DNA from 3 places in the Micromonospora sp. NPDC047521 genome. Region 1 is predicted to be linked to each of the others. Evidence: riboswitches for the same ligand, from Rfam matches in the RefSeq annotation. Region 1 holds a riboswitch; each other region holds the start of a gene.
What was found. A riboswitch is a leader RNA that binds a small molecule or an ion and turns the genes downstream of it on or off. The one in region 1 is predicted to bind cyclic di-AMP.
Positions count from the first base shown of each region.

Region 2: it holds a riboswitch for cyclic di-AMP, as region 1 does, so the genes downstream of both, ACZ6N8_RS04015 (coiled-coil domain-containing protein) here and ACZ6N8_RS08675 (coiled-coil domain-containing protein) in region 1, are expected to answer to the same signal.
Region 3: it holds a riboswitch for cyclic di-AMP, as region 1 does, so the genes downstream of both, ACZ6N8_RS12410 (C39 family peptidase) here and ACZ6N8_RS08675 (coiled-coil domain-containing protein) in region 1, are expected to answer to the same signal.

Region 1 is NZ_JBVJGN010000003.1:218,750-226,308, forward strand. It holds gene ACZ6N8_RS08640 (hypothetical protein) at 1-50, opposite strand, end outside; gene ACZ6N8_RS08645 (hypothetical protein) at 189-329, opposite strand; gene ACZ6N8_RS08650 (STAS domain-containing protein) at 637-999, shown strand; gene surE (5'/3'-nucleotidase SurE) at 1,008-1,835, opposite strand; gene ACZ6N8_RS08660 (PfkB family carbohydrate kinase) at 1,832-2,794, opposite strand; gene ACZ6N8_RS08665 (SRPBCC family protein) at 2,979-3,446, shown strand; gene ACZ6N8_RS08670 (hypothetical protein) at 3,924-4,676, opposite strand; gene ACZ6N8_RS08675 (coiled-coil domain-containing protein) at 4,797-5,861, opposite strand; cyclic di-AMP (ydaO/yuaA leader) riboswitch at 5,867-5,998, opposite strand; gene ACZ6N8_RS08680 (cation diffusion facilitator family transporter) at 6,141-7,058, opposite strand; gene ACZ6N8_RS08685 (HelD family protein) at 7,168-7,559, opposite strand, start outside.
Region 2 is NZ_JBVJGN010000002.1:27,739-35,297, forward strand. It holds gene ACZ6N8_RS03990 (hypothetical protein) at 1-787, opposite strand, end outside; gene ACZ6N8_RS03995 (heavy-metal-associated domain-containing protein) at 784-1,011, opposite strand; gene ACZ6N8_RS04000 (metal-sensitive transcriptional regulator) at 1,108-1,404, shown strand; gene ACZ6N8_RS04005 (heavy metal translocating P-type ATPase) at 1,411-3,450, opposite strand; gene ACZ6N8_RS04010 (YibE/F family protein) at 3,763-5,133, shown strand; cyclic di-AMP (ydaO/yuaA leader) riboswitch at 5,300-5,430, shown strand; gene ACZ6N8_RS04015 (coiled-coil domain-containing protein) at 5,435-6,454, shown strand; gene ACZ6N8_RS04020 (carbonic anhydrase) at 6,511-7,230, opposite strand; gene ACZ6N8_RS04025 (helix-turn-helix transcriptional regulator) at 7,467-7,559, shown strand, end outside.
Region 3 is NZ_JBVJGN010000004.1:365,593-373,151, reverse strand. It holds gene ACZ6N8_RS12430 (glycosyltransferase family 2 protein) at 1-896, opposite strand, end outside; gene ACZ6N8_RS12425 (acyltransferase family protein) at 1,142-2,362, shown strand; gene ACZ6N8_RS12420 (hypothetical protein) at 2,444-2,899, shown strand; gene ACZ6N8_RS12415 (hypothetical protein) at 3,031-3,801, shown strand; cyclic di-AMP (ydaO/yuaA leader) riboswitch at 4,103-4,244, shown strand; gene ACZ6N8_RS12410 (C39 family peptidase) at 4,473-5,321, shown strand; gene ACZ6N8_RS12405 (hypothetical protein) at 5,394-6,434, opposite strand; gene ACZ6N8_RS12400 (alpha/beta fold hydrolase) at 6,554-7,300, shown strand; gene ACZ6N8_RS12395 (CDP-glycerol glycerophosphotransferase family protein) at 7,305-7,559, opposite strand, start outside.

The sequences.
Region 1 (7,559 bases):
GCGATCCGCTCCGGCTTGCTGCGGCGGTCCAGCAGGTTGGTTCCGAACATCGTGGTTACCTCCTCGGGTGCCGAATCCGCCGGCCACATCGGACCTCGGCGTCTGTTCAGCGCGTCACGGTTCGCCTCACTGGCAGTGCCCCGCTGCGGCCCGGCGCAAACCCGGACCGCTGCCCGCCCGGCGCCGGTTCAGCGAACCGTCACCACCGCCGGGCCAGCTGCGAAGTCGTCATCGTCGTCATCGTCGTCGCCGCCACCACCGAAACCGCAGGCCAGTACGAGGGCGAGCAGGATGCCGACGCCGGCCAGGCCGGCCAGTTTCTTGATCATTGAAGGTCCTCTCCGTCACCGTGGGTGTCCCGGGCCGATGCTAGGTGGCGTCAGCAACCCACACCGGCGGCGGCGGGTTGCCGGGCGGTTCGGACCGGGACCGTTACCCTGGTTCGGCGGCGCGCCGGCTCCGACCGGCCGCCGAGTGATCGAATAACAAAAATTTCGGAACTGGGAGCCCTGTTGTGCCCAGATCCGCGAATTGCTCATCCCGAGGGGTGGCGACCGAGGCCGTCGGAGGAATACTCTCGGTCGCGGCCCGCGTACTGATGAGGCGCCCGGGGGACGGGCGGGTGGAGGTGCTCGCGTGAGCCTGTCGATCGTGAAGTCGGTTTTGTCCGGTGGTGTGGTGGAGATCGCCCCGCGAGGTGAGATCGACGTCGACACCGCGTACGAGGTCCGCGAGGCGATCGCGGAGGTGTTGGCCAAGGGCCGTCCCCTGCGCATCGAACTGAACATGAGGCTTGTCACCTTCATCGACTCCGTCGGCATCAGCGCCATGGTCGCCGGCTTCCAGACCGCCGAGGTCAGTGGCGTCAAGCTGGTGGTCACCGAGCCGAGCCGGTTCGTGCACCGGCAGCTCTGGGTGACCGGCCTGCTCGGCCTCTTCGGCGCTCCGGAGCCCTACTTCGCAGGCGCCGCCACCCCCGAGGTGCTTCCCGGCGCCTGAGTGGCGCGTCAGCGCTGCTCGTCCAGGTCGGTCAGGTCCACGTCGGTCAGCTCGGTCACCGACCGGATCGCCGTCACCGACGCGTACCCCGCTGCCAGCAACGCCACGTCCGTGCCGGGCTGCGCGGCCTGACCCGGCTCCTCCAGTGCGGTACGCACGAAGCCGTGCCCGGACTCGGCGACAGTCATCTGCACCTGACCGAAACTCGCAAGCGTCCCGCGACGCACTCCGCGCAGACGCTCGTACGGCAGGTCCGGGGCGTTCACGTTGAGCACACTCTCCATCGGCGCGGAGGTCAACCGGGGAAGCAGGTCGAGGGCGACCCGGGCGGCGGTGCTCCAGTGCCGTTCGGCGTCGCGTACCCGGGCGGCGGCGTCGACCGCGGCGCCACCGCTGGCGGCGGTGGCCTCACCGGCGGACAGGACGTCCAGGGAGACGGCCATCGCCCGGCAGCCGTTCGTGGCGGCGGTGAACGCGGCGCCCACAGTGCCGGAGTGCAGCACCGCGCGACCGGCGTTGGCGCCCCGGTTGATGCCGGACAGCACCACCGACGGCGGCGGGCCGAACGCCCCGTGCAGCGCGATGAGCGTGATGAAACCGGGAGTGCCGCCAACTCCGTACGCCGGCACACCGTCCAGATCGGGCAGGGGATGGTCGTGCACGACCACCCGCCCGTCGCGCTCCGTCGCGCTCATCGCGGCGCTGGTGCCGCTGGCCTCCTCAAGCGGTGCGGCGACCACCACGTCCAGCCCTCGCCGCGTCGCCGCCCAGGCCAGCGCCTGGATACCCGGAGCGGCGATCCCGTCGTCGTTGGTGACGAGGACCCGCAGCGTCATCGTTCGACCACCCGATCGGCCAGCTCGTCCGGGGTGGTGCGCTCCTGCGGACGGCTGTCGGCAGGTACCAGCCGCACCCGCTCCACCAGGCCCGTGATCGAGTCCAGGCGACCGGTGCCCAGGCCGTGCCGTGTCACGTTGAGCGCTCCGGCGGCGGCGCCGGTACGGATGGCGGTCCGGATGTCCCCGCCGCGCGCCACCACCGCGGCCACCCCGGCTGTCATCGAGTCGCCCGCTCCGCGCGGGTCGGCGGCCTCCAGCCGGGGCATCTCCACGTCGAACAGCTCCCCGTCGATGAGCGCCAACGCCGGCTGGTCGGCCCGGCTCACCACCACCGTCTCGGCGCCCGCGGCGTGCAGGTCGTACATGGCCCGGGTCAGCTCCGGCATCTCGTCGCTGCGGGCACGGCCGTCACGGATCAGCTCCTCGTGGCTCACCTTGAGGAAGAAGACCCCGCTGTCCAGCACCGCCCCGAGGTGGTCGCCGGAGAGGTCGACGACGACCTGACCACCGTTGGCCCCGAGGTCGGCGGCGAAGCGCCGGTACAGGTCGGGCGGGACGAGCCACGGCTCGTTGGGTCCACTGAGGATGCTCACGGGGGCTCGCAGGCCCTCACCCAGGGCCAGGTTGTAGAGCTCGTCGAGCTCGTGGCGGCTCAACGGCTGCCCTGGCACGTCGACGATCTCCTGCCGCGACCCGTCCCGCCGGTCGTGCACGTACCCGCCGCTGCCGGAGTCGCGGACCACCACCTTGAGGTCCACCCCCTCGCTGACCAGCAGCGGTTCCAGCACCTGGCCGATCTCGCCGCCGAGAGCGGCGCAGAGCACCACGTCGACCCCCAGCGACAGCACCATCCGGGCCTGCCACACGCCCTGCCCACCGGGGTGCAGGTGCAGTTCGGTGTGGTCGTTGGGCTGGTCCACGGTCACGGTCAGTTGCGGAGTGGGCGCGAAGACCATCACGTGCCCGCTCACCTGTCGCCACCGTTCATGAATCCGCCCTCCGTCACGGTCAGTAATTCCGTACTAACCGATCTTAATGGGACAGTTGGCGGCCGACGTGGCAACGGCCGCTGTCCGACGGGCGTTGCCAGCCCGATCGGCGTACGGCACGATCGGGCGACAAGCGACGGCGGGAGACGGTGTGCTCAGGCGCGATACCTTCAGTTACACCGTCCAGGCCCGGTGCTCAGCCGCTGACGCCGCCGCGCTGCTCAGCGACCTGACCCGGCAGGGCGAACTGCACCCACTGATCGTGGACGTCCGACAACTGCCGCCCCGCCCCGGCGCCCTGGCGAGCTACGCCATCAGCGACCGGCTGGTGGCCGGCCCGCTACGCTTCCGGACCACCTACCAGGCGGACGTGCTCACCAGCGACGACGACGAGATCGTGATGGTGGCCCGCCAGTGGCCCGCCACCACGGTGCACAACCACACCCGCCTACGCCCCGAATCGGACGGCCTGCTCCGGGTGGACGTCGAGATCACCCTGAGCGCTCCCGCCCCGCTGTTCCGGTACGCGTTCCGCCAGGCCCGCGCCGCCCACCTCGCCCTCGCCAGCCGCCTCGGCCCGGCCCTCGAACGCGCCAGCAACCCCCCACCACCCGCCTGACCCACCTCCACGCCTCCGCCCGCGCCCCCGCCGCACCGCACCGCGCCCCGCCCCGCCCCGCCGCGCCGCGCCCCGCCGCGCCCCGCCGCACCGCACCGCAGGCGCCCCGCCACACCCCGCCGCACCGCACCGCAGGCGCCCCGCCACACCCCGCCGCACCGCACCGCACGCGCCCCGCCACGCCCCGCCGCACCGCACCGCGCCCCGCCCCGCCCCGCCGCGCCGCGCCGCGCCGCACCCCGCCGCACCGCACCCCGCCGCACCGCGCCCCGCCCCGCCGCACCGCGCCCCGCCGCACCCCGCCCCGCCGCGCCGGCCCTGCGACCGTGCCGCCAAGATCCGCGCAGCTTCCCCGATGTTGCTGCCTCCGGCGCGCTGGAGGCAGCAACATCCCTGAACTTGCGCGGATCTTGCTTGCGCTCCCGCAAGATCGCGCTCGATCCAGGATGTAGTGCTGTCCCCACGACGCCGAGGCCACTACTTCCTGGATCGAGCGCGATCATGGTCGGCGGCTCCGGCGGCTCCGGCGGGGCCGGCGGGTCCGGCGGGGCCGGCAGGGCCGGCGGGTCCGGCAGGCCCGCTGGGGCCGGCCGGTCCGGCGGGTCTGGCCGGTGCGGCGGGTCTGGCAGGCGCGCTGGGGCCGGCCGGTGCGGCCGGTCTGGCCGGTCTGGCAGGGGTGGCGGGGGTGGCAGGGCGTGCGCGGTCGGCGCGATCACGACCGGTGCGACCGGCGCGGGCGGTTTGGGCTGAGCTGGTGGGGCGGGCTGCGCGGGTGGGGCGGCGCCCCCAGGGCTTGTAGGTGGAGAGCACCGTCGCGATGATCATCAGGCTGGTCGAGACGGCGGGGGCGATCACCAGGTCGGCGCGGTCCCGGGCGGGCAGTGCGGCCCCCAGGGCTCCGGCGTGGCGCAGGTTCGGGGTGAGCAGGAACAGGACCAGCCCGACCATCACCGTGGTGAGCACGAGTTTGACGAGCACCCAGCGGTAGCGCAGCAGTCCCCAGGGGGTGAGGAGTGCGCTGGCCACGCCGATCAGCCAGACCAGCACGCTCAGCGGCGCGAACAGCACGGTGCCGAGCAGCGCGGTGACCGGGTAGACCGTGGCCGGGTCGGCGCCGCGCTGGACCGCCACGCCGAGAGTGAGCAGCACCAGGTCGGTGCCGAGCCAGCCGAGGGAGGTGACCAGGTGCAGGGTGAGCAGTGCCTTGCGGGCCGTGGGCGGAAGTCGCATGGGAACGATGCTGCCGCCGGGCCGCCGCCGGGTCGTCCGACAGTCGGCGACATCAGGGGTACGCCCGCTGACGTACCGGTGGCCGGCCCCCCGGTTCGGGGCGCCGGCCACGGGTGGGGGTCAGTACACCGACAGGTGCACGTGGTTGGTGTGGTCGCTGGACGGGTCGCCACCCGCCCCGCTGTACGACTTCCACCCGCTGCTGGGCAGCCAGATCTGCCGGTACCAGATCACGTACAGCACGGCGAGCCGGTCGGCGTTGCGGATGAAGTAGGCGGCCAGGTTGTTGCCGTACGTCTTGTCGCCGCCGGTGGCGTCACCGCCGAAGCCGTTCTTCTGCGCGGCGAAGTCGCAGGCCCGACCCTTCGGGTGTTCACCTGAGCCGCCGGAGCGGTGGCAGGAGACGTACCTGGTGAAGCCGGCGGCCTTTGCCTGGTTGAGCGCGTGCAGGGTCCGCGGGGTGATGCAGCCGCTGGCCGGGGTGGGGTCGTTGACGCTGCACGACTCCGAGGGCCAGGAGCCGTCGGAGTTACGCGGCGCGGCCGTGGCGTTCGCGCTGGACGTCCCCCGGTTGGAGCCGCTGTCGGAGGTGGTCTGCGGCTTGGGTGTGGTGGCCACGGTCAGGGCCCGTTCGGCCTGTTCCTTGCGCTTGGCCATCACGGCGACCTGCTTGCGCTGCTCGCGGATCTCGCCGTCCAGGGCGACCCGGGTGCGGGTGGCCTCGTCCTTGGTGGCGATCAGGTCGCGTAGCACCCGGTCCTCGTTGGCGGCGACCGCGTCCAGCGCGGCGGCCCGGTCCATGAAGCCTTCCGGGGTGTTGCTGTTGAGCAGCGCCGACATCGCGCCGAGGCGGCCGGTGCGGTAGGCGACGCCGGCGATCTCGCCGACCTTGCCGCTGCGGGCCTCCAGTTCGGCCTCGGTGGTCTTGAGCTGGGTGGTGAGCTGCTGCTGCCGCTGCACGGAGGTGTCCAGGGCGCGCTTGGCGTCCAGGTAGCCCTTGCTGGCGGCTTCCAGTTGGGCGCGGAGCGCGGGGGTGCCGCCCTCTTCGTCGCTGTCGGGTGCCGCGGCGGCCCGCTGGGTGGTCGGGGGAGCGGCCGCCGCCCCGGCCGGGAGTGCGACGCCGAGGGCGAGCATCGCGACGATCAGGGCCGCCAGGCGGGCGGCGGGTGGTCGTGCTGGTGCCACTACGCATGTCCTTCCGTCAGCCGCCGACCGGGTTAGCTGACGGGTTCGGGACGGAAGATCCCTACCGCTGACGCGGATGCACCCCAGGAACATGGTTCCCCGGTTCGCCCGCTCGGGCGATTAGGCGGCGGCCGCCACCGGCGCCGGGAGGGCGCCGCCTGGTGGAGGCCGGGACCGAGCCTACCGGGGCAGGTGGGGCGCTTGCAGCCGATGTGACGGACGGTGCGTGCGTCATGACCAAAAACTCGGGCAAATGCGAGCGTACTTCTCGAAAGGCGGTCACCATTCGACCGAGCCGCAGGCGCCGGGCGCGGCACCGGGCTCGATCTGGAGCGTCGCGTGTTCGATCCGGAAGTCGTCGTGCAGGGCGGTACGCGCCGCGCTGAGCACCGTGCCGACCTCCGCGCCGGGCGCCATGGTCAGGTGCGCGGAGGCCACCTCCATGCCCGAGGTGAGCGTCCAGACGTGCAGGTCGTGGACCTCGACCACGCCGGGCACTGCGGCGAGCCGGTCGTGTACGGCGGTGACCTGGAGGTGTTCCGGGGCGGCCTGCACGAGGATGCGGACGGCGGCCCGGCCGAGTCGCCACGTGCGCGGCAGGATGAACACGCCGATGGCGACCGCGACCAGCGGGTCGGCCCACCACCAGTCGGTGACCGTGATGAGCAGCGCCGCGCCGATCACGCCGACTGAGCCGAGGAGGTCGCCGAGGACCTCCAGGTACGCCCCCTGGAGGTTGATGCTCTCCCGCGCGCCGGCACGCAGCAGCGCGAAGGCGACCACGTTCGCGAGCAGGCCGAGTACGGCGACCGCGAGCATCGGGCCGGCCAGTACCTCGTGCGGGTCGCCGAACCGGCGGATCGCCTCGATCACCACGTAGACCGCCACGCCGGAGAGCAGGACGGCGTTGGCGAGTGCGGCGAGCACCTCTAGGCGGTAGAGGCCGAAGGTGCGCTGCGGGTCGCCTGTCGACCGGCGGGTGGCGGTGATCGCCGCGAGTGCCATGCCGATTCCGAGCACGTCGGTGAACATGTGCCCGGCGTCGGAGAGCAGAGCCAGCGAGCCGGTGCGGAAGGCCGCCACCGCCTCGACCACCATCAGGGCGGCGAGCAGCCCGAACGCTGCCCAGAGCCGTCCCCGGTGCTGGTGTGCGGCATTGGCGACCGACGCGTGGTGGTGGTCATGACCTGCGCCCACGAAACCCACCCTCCGCCGCCAGTCGGGACCCGGTCAAATGTATGCGCACATCGCTATGTGTGCAACTATACGGGCGGCACCCGCCCCGACGGTGCTCGTCGGGGCCCGATCAGCCGGTCGGGTCAACGGTGGTGAGCCGCTGCGTGGCCCGGGAGAGCGCCACGTAGAGCGTCCGTACCCCGGCACCCGGATCCGCCCGGATCTCGCTCGGGGCGACCAGCACCACCCCGTCGTACTCCATGCCCTTCGCCTCCAGGCTGGTCACGACCTGCAGGCGCGGTGCGCCGAGCGTGCCCAGCCAGCCGGCGACCTCGTCGCGGCGGGGGACCGGCGTGATCACGCCGACCGTGCCGTCCACCTCCGCCAGCAGACCGGCGGCCGCCTCCACGACGGCCGTCTCCAATCCGGCGGCGGGCACGATCAGCTCGACCGGGTCGACCCCCGTGGAACGCACGGCCGTCGGCAGCGGCAGGTCCGGGTAGAGCCGGCGGATCTCCGCCG
Region 2 (7,559 bases), on a different contig from region 1:
CGGCCGACGGCACCTCGGCGAGGAAGGTGACGCCCGGGCCGGGGCGGGTACGGCCGTCGCCGGGCGTCCCGGCCGGGTGCACGTGCAGGTACGCCAGATCACCCCGGCGCAGCGCCACCAGGTGCCCGTACGCGCCCAGGTAGGGCTCCAGGTCGGTGACCGGCTGCCCGTCCCGGCTGATCGTCAGGGTGAGCGGCGAGGTGCGGCCGGGCTGCGGCTCGCCGGCCAGGGTGACCGTGTAGCCGTCGACGCTTGTGCTTGTCGCCGGGGCTGGCAGCGGCCGCTCGGTCAACTCGCCGGGGACTGTCACGTCCACCCCCAGGGTCAGCGGCTCGCCACCGGTCGGGGTGAAATCGGCGAAAGCCCGCCACTGCCCGGGACCGGCCAGCGGGGTGGCGACCCGCCAGGTGCCGTCCGAAGTCAGGTCGGGGTGGACGTGCCGGAAGCCGGAGAGGTCCCGGCGGGCCACGATCAGGTGCATCCGCTTGTCGTGTGCGACGTCGTAGCTGGTGACCGGGCGGCCGTCCGGGCCGTCGACAGTGAAGGCGAACTCGCCGGCCGGGGCGGCGACCGGGGCGAGGGTGTACCCACGGTCGGAGACGAGCAGGCCGCCGGGGAACCGGTCGACCGGTTCGTCGTGCTCCCCGTCGGAGTGGGCGGCTTCGCCGTCGTGCCGGATCTCCGCGGTGGGGACGCCGGGGTCGACCACGCGGCCGACCCCGTACGCCGTGCCGAAGACCGCCACGAGACCGAGGGCGAAACCGCCCAGTCGGGTCACCGTGTTCACGCCGGACCTCCGGATGAGCCGTCCACGAGCTCGTAGCCGGCCTCGTCGACGGCGGCCCGGACGGACGCCACGTCCAGCGGCTGGTCGCTGCTCACGGTGACCTGGCCGCTGGCGAGGTCGACCTGGACGTCGCGTACACCGTCGAGGGCGCTGACCTCGGCGCTGACCGCGCTGACGCAGTGCCCACAGGTCATGCCCTGCACCTGGTACGTGGTGTTGACCATCAGACCGTCTCCTCTGCCTCGCTACCGGTACCCGGTGGGGGTATCCGTCAGGTTGGACCGTACCATACCCCCCAGGGGTAGGCTATCCTGGTCGGCATGACCGCACCCACCCCGATCCGCGGGTACACCGCCAGCAAGGACCAGCTGCTCGCGCGGCTCCGCCGCGTCGAGGGCCAGGTCCGGGGCATCGAGAAGATGGTCGACGACGACCGCTACTGCATCGACGTGCTCACCCAGATCTCCGCGATCCAGGCCGCCCTCGACAAGGTGGCGCTGGGTCTGCTCGACGGCCACGCGCGGCACTGCATGCACGAGGGCGCCGCCGAGGGTCGGGCCGACGAGATGGCCACCGAGATGATGGCGGCCGTCGGCCGGCTGATGAAGCGCGGCTGACGCCCCTCAGTCCGACTCCGGGTAGAGCCGGACCCGGCGCAGCAACTGGGCGTTGAGCGCCACCACGACCGTGGACGCCGACATCAGCACGGCGGCCAGCGCCGGGCTCAACGCCACCCCGGCCCAGGCCAGCACCCCGGCCGCCAGGGGCAGCGCCACCACGTTGTAGCCCGCCGCCCAGGCCAGGTTCTGCCGCATCTTGCGGTACGACGCCCGGGACAGCCGCACCACGGCGCCCACCCCACGCGGGTCCGACGAGGCGAGCACCACCCCGGCCGACTCGATCGCCACGTCGGTGCCCGCACCGATCGCGATGCCCACGTCGGCGCGGGCCAGCGCGGGCGCGTCGTTCACCCCGTCACCGACCATCGCCACGGTCAGCCCCCGCCGCTGGAGATCGGCCACCCGGCCGTCCTTGTCCGCCGGCAGCACCTCGGCGAAGACCTCGTCGACACCGGGGCGGAACCCGAGTTCGGCGGCGACCGCCTCGGCCACCGGCCGCGCATCCCCGGTGATCATGGCGATGGTCCGGACGCCTTCGGCGCGCAGCTCGTCGACCGCCCGTCGGGCCTCCGGACGCACCTCGTCGGTCACCGCGAACGCGCCGAGCACGGTGTCCGGCAGCCGCACCAGATGCAGCACCGCCGCACCCCGCGCCGACCAGCGCCCGGTCGCCGTCTCCAGGTCGGCCGGGAGCGACACCCCCAACTCGCGAAGCAGCGCCGGCCCACCCACCGCGTACTCCGTACCCTCGACTGTCGCCCGCACACCGCGGCCCGGCAGCGACCGGAACCTGTGGGCCGGGGCCGGACCCGCGGACCCGGCCGCCGCGACTACCGCCCGGGCCAGCGGATGCTCGCTGTCCGACTCGACGCCGGCGGCGATGCGCAGCGCCTCGTCCCGCTCCACGCCAGGCGTCACAGTCACGTCGGAGACGGTGTGCTCGCCCCGGGTCAGCGTGCCGGTCTTGTCGAAGAGCACCGCGCCGACGGTCCGCATCCGCTCCAACGCCAACCGGTCCTTCACCAGGATCCCGGATCGCGCGGCCACCGCCGTGGAGAGCGCGACGACAAGCGGAATGGCCAGGCCGAGCGCGTGCGGGCAGGCGATCACCAGGACGGTTACCGCGCGGACCAGCGCCTCGTCGGTCCGGCCCAGCGCCGTCCAGACCAGCACGGTCAGCACGGCGGTCCCGGTGGCCAGGTAGAACAACGCGGCGGCGAACCGGTCGGCCAGCAGCTGGGCCCGACCGCCCGAGCGCTGCGCCTCGGCGACCATGCGCTGGATGCCGGCGAGGGCGGTCTGCTCACCAAGCGCCTCGACCCGGACCCGGATCGCCGAGTCGGTGGCGACAGTGCCCGCCACCACCCGGCCGCCGGCCGCGCGGGCGACCGGCCGCGACTCGCCGGTGATCATCGACTCGTCCAGCTCGGCACCGCCCTCGACGATGACCCCGTCGGCCGGCACCCGGCCACCCGGGCGGACCAGCAGCACGTCGCCGACCCGCAGCGCGTCCACCGGCACCGGTTCGACCCGGCCGTCGGCGGCCACCCGCTCGGCCTCGTCGGGCAGCAGCGCGGCAAGCGCCGCGAGGGCTCCCCGGGCCTGCCCGATGGCCTTCATCTCCTGCCAGTGCCCGAGCAGCATGATGGTGACCAGCGCCGCCAACTCCCACCAGAAGTCCAGGTCGAACGCGCCGACGCTGGTGGCCAGCGACGCGGTGTAGGCGACGGTGATCGCCATCGCGACAAGCAGCATCATCCCCGGTGCCCGGTCCCGCACCTCCCGGACCGCGCCGACCAGGAACGGCCAGCCGCCCCACCAGAACACCACCGAGCCGAGCGCCGGCCCCACCCAGGAACTCCCCGGCACGTCCCAGCGCGGACCGAGCCGGTCCGCCACGAGGTGACTGGTCAGCACCACCGGCACGGTGAGCACCAGGCAGACCCAGAACCGGCGGCGGAACATCGCCGGATCGTGACCGGCGTGCTTGTCGTGCCCACCGTGATGCTGACCGTGCGGACCATGTGGTGACTCAGCGTGCATGACTCCACGATCACGGGTCGCACTCCGCCGCGCGGGCGGTTCGGGGACCCCGACACTCCGCCACGACCTGCGCCCCACAGCCTGTGTGGTTAGCATTCCGACGATGGCCCTCCGGATCACGCTGCGCAGTCCGGCACCGGTGCCGCCGCGACACGGCGGCGCCCCCGGCCGGTCCAGCCAGTCGTTCACCGTACGTGATCAAGCGATCGGCATCCCGCGATCCGCCGCGCCCGTCACCGCATTTCCGCGGCGACGGTGAACCGACCGGCCCGCCGGCACGTACCCCGCACCGGATTCGTTGGGAGTCTCGCATTGGGTTCCGACCACAGCCGTTCCGTTCCGTCCGCCCCTCCCCGGGTACGGCGGATCCTCGTCGCGACCGTGGTACCCCTGTTCGTCGCCACGGTGCTCGCGGCTGTGGTGCTCTGGCCTCGGGGCGACTCCCCGCAGACCGGCGGGGGCGCGGACGTCCCGCGCTACCACGGCACAGTGACCCGCGTGGTTACCGAACCGTGCCCGCCCACGCCGCAGACCCCGGAGGGCACGCCGAACGCCGGCGACGGGCGGTGCGGCACGGTGGACCTCCGGGTGCAGGACGGGCCGAGCGCCGGGCAGCAGGTCCAGACACCGGTACCGGACGGCCCCGGAGCACCCCGGGTCGACGTCGGCGACGAGGTGATCCTGGTCGAGCTGACCGACCCCGCCGACCCCGGCGCCAGCAACTGGAACATCGCCGAACACCAGCGCGGCACACCGCTGGTGTGGCTGGCGGTGATCTTCGCCGCCGCGATCGTCGCGTTCGGCAGGTGGCGTGGCCTGGCCGCGCTCGCCGGGCTGGCCGCCAGCTTCGCCATCCTGCTCACCTTCGTGCTGCCGGGCATCGCCGCCGGCCGGTCACCGCTTGTCGTCGCGGTGGTCGGTGCCGCCCTGATCATGTTCGTGGTGCTCTACCTGACGCACGGGGTGACCGCGCAGACCTCGGTAGCTGTCCTCGGCACCCTGGGCAGCCTGGTCCTCACCGGCGTGCTCGCCACCATCGCCACCGCCGCCACCCACCTCACCGGTTTCGGCAGCGAGGACGCCACCACGCTGTCGATGTTCCAGGCCGACGTGGACCTGCACGGCCTCCTGCTCGCCGGGATCATCATCGGCTCGCTCGGGGTGCTCGACGACGTGACGGTCACCCAGGCGGCCACCGTCACCGAACTGGCGAACGCCAACCCGGGGCTGACCCGGTTGCAGCTCTACCGGGCGGCCACCCGGGTCGGCCGGGCGCACATCGCCTCCACGGTCAACACGATCGTGCTGGCGTACGCGGGCGCCTCGCTGCCCCTGCTGCTCCTGCTCACCGCCGACACGCGCCCCCTCGGGCAGATCCTCACCAGCGAGTTCCTGGCGCAGGAGATCGTCCGCAGCGCCGTGGCCACCCTCGGCCTCATCGCCGCCGTGCCGCTGACCACCGGGCTGGCCGCGGTGGTGACCGCCGCCGGACGGTCGAGCGCCGAGCCGGCCGACGACGTCCCCGTCCCCCGGCCCGAGCCGGACCGGGCGGAGGCCCTGGCCGCACTGAGCTCCCCGCGAACGGTCCCGGTGGACGGACCGGACCGGACGCGGACGACACCCCCGCCCACCGCCACCGACGGGTGGCCAGAGCCGAACAGGAGCACGGATACGGCATGGTGACACTCCTCAGCGTGACCAGATCGGGCATCCGGCCTGAGAACCGCATCACTGGTCACTCAACGCCATGGCGAAATGACGCTTTTAGTCGGCATCGGGACGTAGCTCAGGGGGGCGACTCTCGGGTAACCTCGCTGCCGGTCACCGCCGAAGGCGCGAATCGGCGCCTGCGGTGCCACCGCCCAATCGCCAGCCGGCGAGCCGGGAACCCAGGTACGTGGGGTGAATCCGCGTCAGCGGTAGGGGCCACTTCCGCCCCGAACCCGTCAGCTAACCCGGTCGGCGGTCGACGGAAGGGAACATCGTGACGGCACCCCTACGCCGCTGGTTGACGCCCGTGGTGGCCGTGATCGCCGCACTGACCGTGCTCGCCGGCCCCCTCCCGGCGAACGCCGCCCCGACGACGCCGACGCCGTCCGGGCACGAGGAGGACGGCGAGCCGACACTGCTCAACGACGTCATCGAGAAGACCAACCGGGACTACGTGGCGGCCAAGTCCCAGCTGGACAAGTCCAAGAAGCGGCAGGCGGAGCTGGCGGCCGAGGTGGACCGCGCGAAGGCCGAGCTGGACGCCCTGGCCCCGCAGGTCAGTCAGATCGCCGCCCAGTCCTACCGGACCGGTCGGATCGGCGCCATCGCGATGCTGCTGGAGAGCGACGCCCCCGACTCGTTCGTCAGGCGGGCCGCCGCGCTCGACGAGATGAACATGGTCAACGAGAAGAAGCTCTCCGAGGTCAACGCGGTGAAGGCCCGCGCCGAACAGGCGAAGCTGCTTCTCGACGCGGAGGTACGGGAGCAGCAGAAGCAGACCGCCCTGATGGCGAAGGAGAAGCGCGACGCGGACAAGGCGCTCGCCCTCGTCGGTGGGAAGGGCTTCACCGGAGGCCTGGTGGACGCCACGTCGCCGGTCGCCCGGATCGGTCCGGGACGCACCGCCGACGGCGACTGGAAGCCGCAGTCGTGCAGCGAGGACGACCCGACCACGTCCGGCTGCGTCACGCCGCGCACGCTGCACGCGTACAAGGAGGTCAAGCGGGCCGGCTTCAACAGGTTCGTGGGCTGCTACCGCTCCGGCGGGCCGTGGGAGCACCCGAAGGGCCGCGCCTGCGACTGGTCGTTGCAGAAGAGCGGCTTCAGCCCGTGGCACAACGACGACACCCGGACGTACGGCAACAACGTCGCCGCGTTCCTCATCCGCAACGCCGACCGCCTCGGCATCTACTACGTGATCTGGAACCGGCAGATCTGGTTCCCGGCGACCGGCTGGAAGTCGTACAGCGGGCCGTCGAACCACACCGACCACGTCCACATGTCGCTGCTCTGACCCACCCGCTCAGCTGATCGAGGGCCGTCCCGCACCGCGGGGCGGCCCTCGTCGCGTCAGGCGGCGGCGGGCGTCGACGGCCCGTCGGGTACGTCGAGCGAGGCGACGCCTGCCGGAACGGCCGCGACCGGGCGCACCACACCGGCGGCGAGCCGGTACGACACGCCCACCACCGCGCACCGCCCCCGCGTCACCGCGTCGGCCAGCACGGACGACTGTTCCAGCAACGCCTCGACGGTCTGTGCGATGTGGATGTCGACGATGCCGTCGATGTCGTCGACACCGTCGGCGGCGGCGCGACGGAGGCTGGGCAGCACGGCGTCCACGACTGCGCCGAGGTGCCCTTCGGGCGCCACGCCGGTGGAGGCGACCTCACGGGCTGCCTGGACCGCGCCGCACGAGTCGTGGCCCAGCACCACCACGAGCGGGGTGCCGAGCACCGTCACCGCGTACTCCACGCTGCCCAGCACCTCCGGGCCGGTCGTGTGCCCGGCCGTGCGGACCACGAACAGGTCACCCAGCCCCCGGTCGAAGATGATCTCGGCGGCGAGTCGGGAGTCGGAGCAGCCGACGATCACCGCGAACGGGTGCTGCCCGTCGGCGACCGCGGCCCGGTGCCCGGCGTCCTGGTTGGGGTGGCGCGGGGAGCCGCTGACGAAGCGCCGGTTGCCGGCGGCCAGCTCGGCGTACGCCAGGGCCGGCTCGGTGATCGTCGACGACTGGTCGGCGCTCCGCTGCGGACCCGGCTGCCCGCCGGATGCTCCGGGAAGGCTCATTCCCGCACCTCGTTTCCACGCATCTGACCTGGTCAGCCGGCTGTTCGACCGGCCGGTGGCGGGCGCTGGCCCGCTCCACGGTCACACGCACCACAAGATGCGTCAAGGTATGCGTGATATAGATTTCATACGTTGACGGCCAGAGTCGCTTCCGCGACGCCGCCCCGGAGGCAGGGCCGGCGAGCCTCGATGGCAGGGTGACGAGTGGGACGGACAACCGGAGAGGCGGTCCCACGATGACGGGCACGGCAACGGGTGCGACCGGCGGCGGGCGGAACTGGACGTTCCTCACCAACCACGGGCACGTTCTGCTGGCCATCGCCCGGGAC
Region 3 (7,559 bases), on a different contig from region 1:
GGCAGGTAGCGGCGGTAGTGCTCGGCGACCCGGTGGAAGAACGCCCGCCGCAGGTGCGGGTGCAGGCGGTCGTCGTTGCCGACCACCACCAGATAGTGGCTGATCATCAGCTCGAACAGCTCGGCCCGCAACCGCTCGTCCGGGTGTTTGCGGGCGACCCAGTCCATCAGCCGCTCGTACTGGCCGAACGCGTCGAAGTGCCGGCCGCTGCGGGTGGAGGTGATCGCGCCCTGGCGGCCCTGCCGGTACAGGTAGCAGACCCGGTCCAGTACGGAGATCTTCTCCGCGCCGATGAGCAGCGGATGGCTGAACGGGATGTCCTCGTACCAGCCGGGGAAGAACCGCAGCCCCAACTCGTCGAGGAAGGCCCGGCGGACCACCTTGTTCCAGGCGGTGTGCTGCACCCGCAGCAGGTGCGGCTGGTCGGCCAGGCGGACCACACCCGGCACCCCGCGCAGCAGGTGACTGCTCGCGTCCACCTCGCGCCGGCCGTCCTCGTGCACCCGCAGGTGGTCCACCATCAGCACGTCGGGCTGGTGTTGGCGCAGCCGGTCCAGCACCGCCGCGATGGTGCCCGGGGGCAGCCAGTCGTCGCTGTCGACGAACCAGACGTACCTGCCGGTGGCCACGTCGAGACCGGCGTTGCGGGCCAGCCCCAGACCCACGTTGCTGCTCAGGTGCACGACCCGGACGCCGTCGCGGCCTGCGTACGCGCGCAGCATCGCGCCGCAGCCGTCCGGCGACGCGTCGTCGACGGCGATCAGCTCGACCGCGTCCGCGTCGCCCGCGGGAATGTCCGCCCGGATCGACTCGAGGCACTGGTACAGGTACGCCTCCACGCCGTACACGGGCACGACGATGCTCAGCAGCGGTGCGTGCGTCGGCTCATTGACCACGCCGCCACCTTCGACGACCCGGGTGGCCGGCCCCGGAACCTGACGTGGCCGAGGAAGGTGGAGTCCCTGAACTCCCGCCGAGCGGAAGGTTAACGACGCTCGTCCGGTTCACCCGGGAGTGACCCGGTAGGGTGCCCCGGTGCGGCCCTGCCGGGTCGTCGCGGGCGTCGCCGTCGCGCCGTCCGACGCCGCGCCGAGGAGGAGACGTACGTGCTGGTGACCCTGCTGATCGTCAGGCGACCGGCATGACGGGCACCACCGACGTCCCGGCGACGGCCCGGCCCGCCCCGGTCACCCGGCTGCCCTCGCTGACCGGGCTGCGCTGGATCGCCGCGCTGCTGGTCTTCGGTTTCCACGCCGGCACCATGCGGATCATCGCCGAGCCGGACTACAAGGCGGTTGTCGACGCGCTGTTCACCCTCGGCCTGTCCGGGGTGCAGTTCTTCTTCGTTCTCAGTGGGTTCGTGCTGGTCTGGTCGGCCCGCCCGGGCGACTCCCGGCGGACGTTCTGGCGCCGGCGGGTCGCCAAGATCTACCCGAACCACCTGGTGCTGTGGGCGGCGGCGCTGCTTGTCGCCTGGTGGTTCGCCGACCCCGTCCTGCCCGCCGTCGCGCTGGAGAACCTCCTGCTGTTGCAGGCCTGGGACCCCAGGCCGGGCTGGTTCTACAGCATCAACACGGTGAGCTGGTCGCTGTCCTGCGAGTTCTTCTTCTACCTGTGCCTGCCGCTGGTGCTGCCCTTGCTGCGCCGGGCGCGGCCCGCGCTGCTGTGGACGCTGATCGTCGCGTTGCCACTGCTGATCCTCGCGCTCTGGCCGGCCCAGCACCTGGTGCCGGAGGACAGCCGGTGGTGGTTCACCCAGGTCTTCCCGCTGACGCGGTCGCTGGAGTTCTGGTTGGGCGCGGTGGCGGCCGAGCTGATGCGCCGGGGCCTGTGGCGCGGTCCCGGCCTGACCGTCGCGAGCGCGATCTTCGTGGCCACCTGGGTGGCAGCGGCACAGTGGATCCGCGCCGAGCTGTGGACCACCCTGCTTGCCGTGGCCTACCTGCTGGTGATCACCGCCGCGGCGGACGCCGACGTGCGGGGCCGACGCTCGCCGTGGCGGTCCCGCCCGCTGGTCTGGCTCGGTGAGGTCTCGTTCGCGTTCTACCTCGTGCACGTGCTGGTGATGACGAGCGTGCTGCGGTGGACGGGGGACTGGGGGACCGGGTTCGGCGGGTGGCGCGGCCCGGCTGTGGTGCTCGGCTTCCTGTCGGTCAACCTCGTCCTCGCCGCACTGCTGCACCGCTTCGTGGAGACACCGATGATGCGCCGGCTCGCCCCGAGCCGCCGGGCCCACACGTCGGCCGTCCCGCGTCCGCGCACACCAGCCACCGGCGCTGACGAACCCACCCACCAGGCCGGGAACGCGCCGACCGCCGGGCCCCGGCCCGAAAACCGATCGACGTACGCCGACTCGCGCTGATCGTCCACGCTGGTCGGCGCGGCGTGACCCGACACGCCCGGCGTCGGTGCGTCCGGCCGGCGACGGCGGTAGCGTGAGGACGTGCTTCCGGTCGCGCTCACCTGTCCCCTGTGGTGGGTGGCGCGCTGGGCCACACGGGTGCTGACCAGCCTGGCCGTCGTCGCCCTCGCGCTCGGCGCGGGCGCACCGCCCGCCTCCGCCGGTTCCCCGACGTTCGCCGACGCCGCGTCGACGTTCACCGCCAGCGGGCCGATCATGCGGCAGGCCAGCGTCGCACCGGGTCTCGTCACCGGCCCGAGCACGCCGTCCGGTCCGGTCGGCGTGGTCGCCATCGGGCACCTGCCGTCGGTCGTCGCCGACGACGCCGCCGACCGGCACACCTCGACCCGGTCGGTCGACCCGCAGCCCGCCCGGCTGGCCGCCGGGATCCTGCCCGCCGCCACGAGTGTCACCCCGGCGAGCGCTGCCCGGTCCGAGCGGCGGCCCCACGCCCACGGCCCGGCCAGCCGGGCACCCCGGGCCCCGCCCTCCCGCTGAGCCATCGGGACGAGCGTCCCGCCGCCGCGCCTGTCGATCAACCACCCGCACCCGTCGGCCCGTGGCCACGCCACGACCCGCCCGGCCCGTGCGGCTCACCGTCGCATCGCTGTCGCTCCGAGGTGTCGATCATGGAGACCGTCGTCTTCTACCAGTTCCTGACCGAGGTGCCGCAGGCCGCCGCCATCTGGTCGGTGCTGTTCCTGCTGGCGTTGAGCGTGCCCGCCGTCCTCGTCGCCCGTCCGGAGCGGGACGGGCCGACGGGTGAGCCGGGCCCGACCGCGCCCACCGCCCGGGAGGCCGCGGCCGCCGAGGCCGCCGACAGGCGCCGGTACGCCGAGGAGGTGGCTGTCGCCGCCGCCGGCGCCGCGCAGACCGCCCGACGGCGACGAGCTGACTGGCTGGTCACCCAGGAGGAGGCGGAGCGGGCCTGGGCCGGGTACGACGAGGCGGACACCGTGGCCCGTCGGTTCGCCGGCGCCGGGGCGCTGCCCACCCCGCGTACCCCGCACACCCCCGCCGAGTACGCCGCCCGGGAGCGGTACCTGCACCGTGCCGCGATGGCCGCGTACTGGCGCGGGGAGCTGACCATGGGGCAGCTCGGTGACGTGTTCGGGCACCGGCGCGGCTGGGATCCCCGCCGGCACCCCGTCGAGCAGGAGGTGCTGCTCGCCCGGGCGATCAGGGACGCGAGGCTCGCCGACTACCGGGTCGCCGCCGAGCGGGAACGGTCGGCCTGGCGGGACGCGGAACTGGCCGCCGAGTCGGCCCGCACCCTCGCCGAGGAGGCGTACGCGGCCGCAGCCCGACTGCGACCCGGCCCGGCGCCGGCCCGCCGGGCGGCGACCGGTGCGGTACGTCCCGCCGCGGTGGCCCGCTGGCGCCCGGCGCGCGTCAGTTGAGCCCGCCCGTCGGTTGAGCCCGATCTGTGACGTGAGCCCGGTCACGGGCCCGCGAAATCGGGCGGTCGGCGCGATCGGGCCCGTTGTTCACGCGAATCCGACGTCGTTGTCGACGACGTGTCCGGTTGTCGACCACAGGCGTCGCCGTCACCGGTTGTCCCATCGAGTCACGTCATCGGCAATACGCGCAGAAATTGTCGCCCAGAATGATGTTTACGCAGGTGGGCGCGGCTTGGCAGGCGTACGCACCACAAGTACTGTCGTCCTGTCCGGTGCGGTTACCGATCGCAAGAGGCGACGCCGCGCCGACCCGCTCAATCGTGATCAACGAACCGGGGACCCATCAGTACGTCCGGGGTGAATCCGCGAGCCACGGCCCGCGGTAGGGCGATCTTCCCGCCCGAATCCGTCAGCTAACCCGGTAGGCGGTGTCGGAAGGAGTTCCATCCTCGTGCAGCACCTCTCCACCCCTCGCTTGTTCCCCCGCCTCCACGGCGTCGCGGTGCCCCCGCTCATCCGTCCGGTGAGCTGACCCCCCGGGTCATCGCCCTTCCCGCCCGGCCGCGCCGGGCGTTCCCCTCGAGCGGTTCACCATCCGCGGACCACGGTTCGCGCGCTGGCGCCTGCCCGGATACCGGCTCGGCCCCGGTGTGCCGCTCTCCCCCCGAACCGTGGAGGACCCCGTGAAGCACACCCTGAAGCGTCAGCTCCGCCGTCTCACCACCGAACGTCCGTACCAGATCGTCGCCGCCTCCGCCGCGGCCCTCGCGCTCGCGACCACCACCGGTGTCCTGCTCACCGACACCGACGACGCCCCGGCCGGCCAGCACACCGCGACCACCGTCGCCGAGATGCGCAGCGACATGGCCGCCTCCCGTGGCCAGGCACGTGTCGCGCCCCCCTCGGCCAGCGCCGCGCCGAGCAGCGCCGCCCCGGCCACCAGCGCCGCGTCGCCCGCCGCGAAGGCCAGCGGCAACCCGGACCTCACCCGTAAGCCGACGCCGCCGAAGCCGCCCGCGACGAAGGTGCTCGACTACGACTACGAGGCGCAGAACACGTACTACAACTGCGGTCCGGCGGCCACCCGCAACGCGCTCAGCGCCAGCGGCATCGACCGCACCCAGAACGAACTCGCCGTCAAGCTGGGCACCACCGAGATGGGCACCAACTCGGCCCTGGACACCACACGCGTGCTCAACGCCGAGGTCAAGGGTTCCCCGTACCGGACCCGGATGTTCGCCGGCACCCCCAGCCCGGCCCAGATGGACCAGCTCCAGGCCGACGTCGTCAAGGCCATCACCGACGGCCGTGGCGTGGTGGCGAACGTCGCCGGCGACGCCGTCGACACCAACGGCGGCTGGCACTCCTACGGCGGTGGGCACTACATCGCCGTGGTGGGTTACCGGGACAACGGCCGGACCGTGCGGATCGCCGACTCGGCGAACGCGGCCGACGCGTCGTACTGGGTCACCACGATCGACCTGGCCAACTGGATCGCCACCCGGGGCTACTCCGCCTGACCCAGGCGGATGGACCGCCGCGGGCGCCGTCCCCCACGAGGGGCCGGCGCCCGCGGCGTCTTCGTGTCGTGCTCAGTAGTCGATGAAGCCGTACAGCGCGAGGTGGTTCGACTTCGTCCCGCTGACCGTGTGCCCGATGCTGGACGGCCGTACGGTGCCCTTCACGAACAGATAGTCGATCTTGCTGGACCCGCTGGTGGCGGCCGAGCCGTAGCCGGTCATGCCGTAGCCGCTCAGCGTGCTGGCCGCGATGCCCGTGCGGTTCGCGTCGATCCCCACGATCCGGATCGTGGAGGCGTTCAACAGGCTCGTCGCGTCCGCGCCCAGGTGGATGCCGCTGTTGGCGATGCCCCGGTCGCCGTCGCCGGCGCACGCGTTCTGCCGGTTCTCCTGCGGCAGGTGCATGGTCGCCGCGAACACGCTGGTGCCGGTCGCCCTGATCGTGAACCGGGCCGCGATGGCGCTGGTCCGCTTCCACTTGTAGTAGTCGGTGCTGTCCGGGTCGCTGTTCGGCGGCTTGTACAGCGTGCACCCGGCGCCGTTGGCGTACGCCGTGCCCGGCTTGAGCCAGCCCGCGCTCCAGTACTTGGAGATGTCGCCGGCGGCGAGGCTGAGCGTCCTGGTGTTCCAGATGATCGCGTTGGTCTGCTTCTTCTTCAGGTCGCCCAGCGACTGGGAGCTGCACTTGTGCGTGCTGCCCCACGGCTCCGGGTCCGTCCAGGCCACGATGGCCCCGTACGTGCCAGCCGGGTAGCCGAACTTCGCCGACAGTTGGTCGGCGTACGCCTCGGCCTGGCCGCTGCCGCGCACCTGCTGCACGATCAGCAGGTCCGGCGCCACCACACCGCTGGTGCCTGTGCGTCCGGCGTCGTCGACCAGGATCGAGGTCAGGTGGTCCGGTCCGGAGATCCGGGTGCAGCTCCCGTCGGCGTTGTTCACCACCAGGTTCTCGATGTTGTTGTTGTAGACCCGCAGGACCCGGTCGGCCGCCGCGACAGTCGCGCCGTGCGGCGCGACGCCCGACGGCGTGCCGAGCGCGGGCGCGTCAGGTGCCGCGCCGAGCGCGACGACGGCCACCGCCGCCGCAAGCGTTGATCGATGCCTTCTGAGCACGGAGGCTCCCTCCCGCGACGACGATGCCCGTCCAGGCGCCGCACTCTACAGTGGATCATCGCCGGTCGGGTCCGCGTTCGACTCTCGTTCCGGGCCGCGAACCGTGGGAGACTGCGGCCGTGGCGGATGAATCGGGTGGTCAAGCCGGTCGCGGACCGATCCTGCTGCTGCTGCACGGGATGGGGGCGAGCGGCGACGTGTGGCTGCCCTGGGCGCCGCTGCTGGAGCAGCACTGGCCCGCGCGGTGGCTCGCCCCGGACCTGGCCGGTCACGGCTGGTCGGCGCCGCTGCCGTCGTACTCCTTCGCTGGTCTTGCCGACCGGATCGCCCGCGGCATGGCGGCCGACGACCGGCTCGTCGTGCTCGGGCATTCGCTCGGAGGCGTCGTCGGTCTCGCGCTGGCCGCCCGCGACGCCGGACTGCCTGTCGACGCGGTGGTCGGGCTGGGCATCAAGGCGGTCTGGTCGCCCGCCGAGCTGGACCGCGCCGCCGAGCTGGCCGCCCGCCCGGTCAGCTGGTTCGCCAACCGCACCGAGGCGGCACGCCGCTACCTGCGGGTCTCCGGGCTGGCCGGCCTGCTCCCACCGGACCATCCGGTGGTGGACGCCGGGCTGCGGCAGGTCGACGGCCGGTGGCGCCTCGCCATGGATCCCGGCGCGTTCGCCGTCGGCGAGCCCGACCTGGCCGCCCTGATCGCCGCCACCGACGTGCCTGTGGTGCTGGCCCGCGGCGAGCACGACCCGATGGTCACCGACGCGCAGCTCAAGGAGTACGGCGTCCCGGTCGTCACGCTGCCCGGGCTCGGGCACAACGCACACGTGGAGGACCCGGCGGCGGTGCTGGCCCTGCTCGACCCGTACCGCTGAGGCGCTACACGCCCGCCGGGGCGGTGAGTGTCCGCTGCGGCGTCAGCTCCCGGCGGGCGGCGGTCAGGAACGCCTCGGCGTACGTCTCGGCCGGGAAGTCGCCCAGGTAGTGGCGGCGGGTTGCCCAGCGCGCCTCGGCCGCCGGATCGGTGTCCAGCAGGTCGGTCAACACCTCGTCGGTGTTCGACATGTCCCGCCGCAGCACGTAACCGGCCCCGGCCAACGGGAAGCGCCGCACGAACCCGTCGCCCTCGTCGCC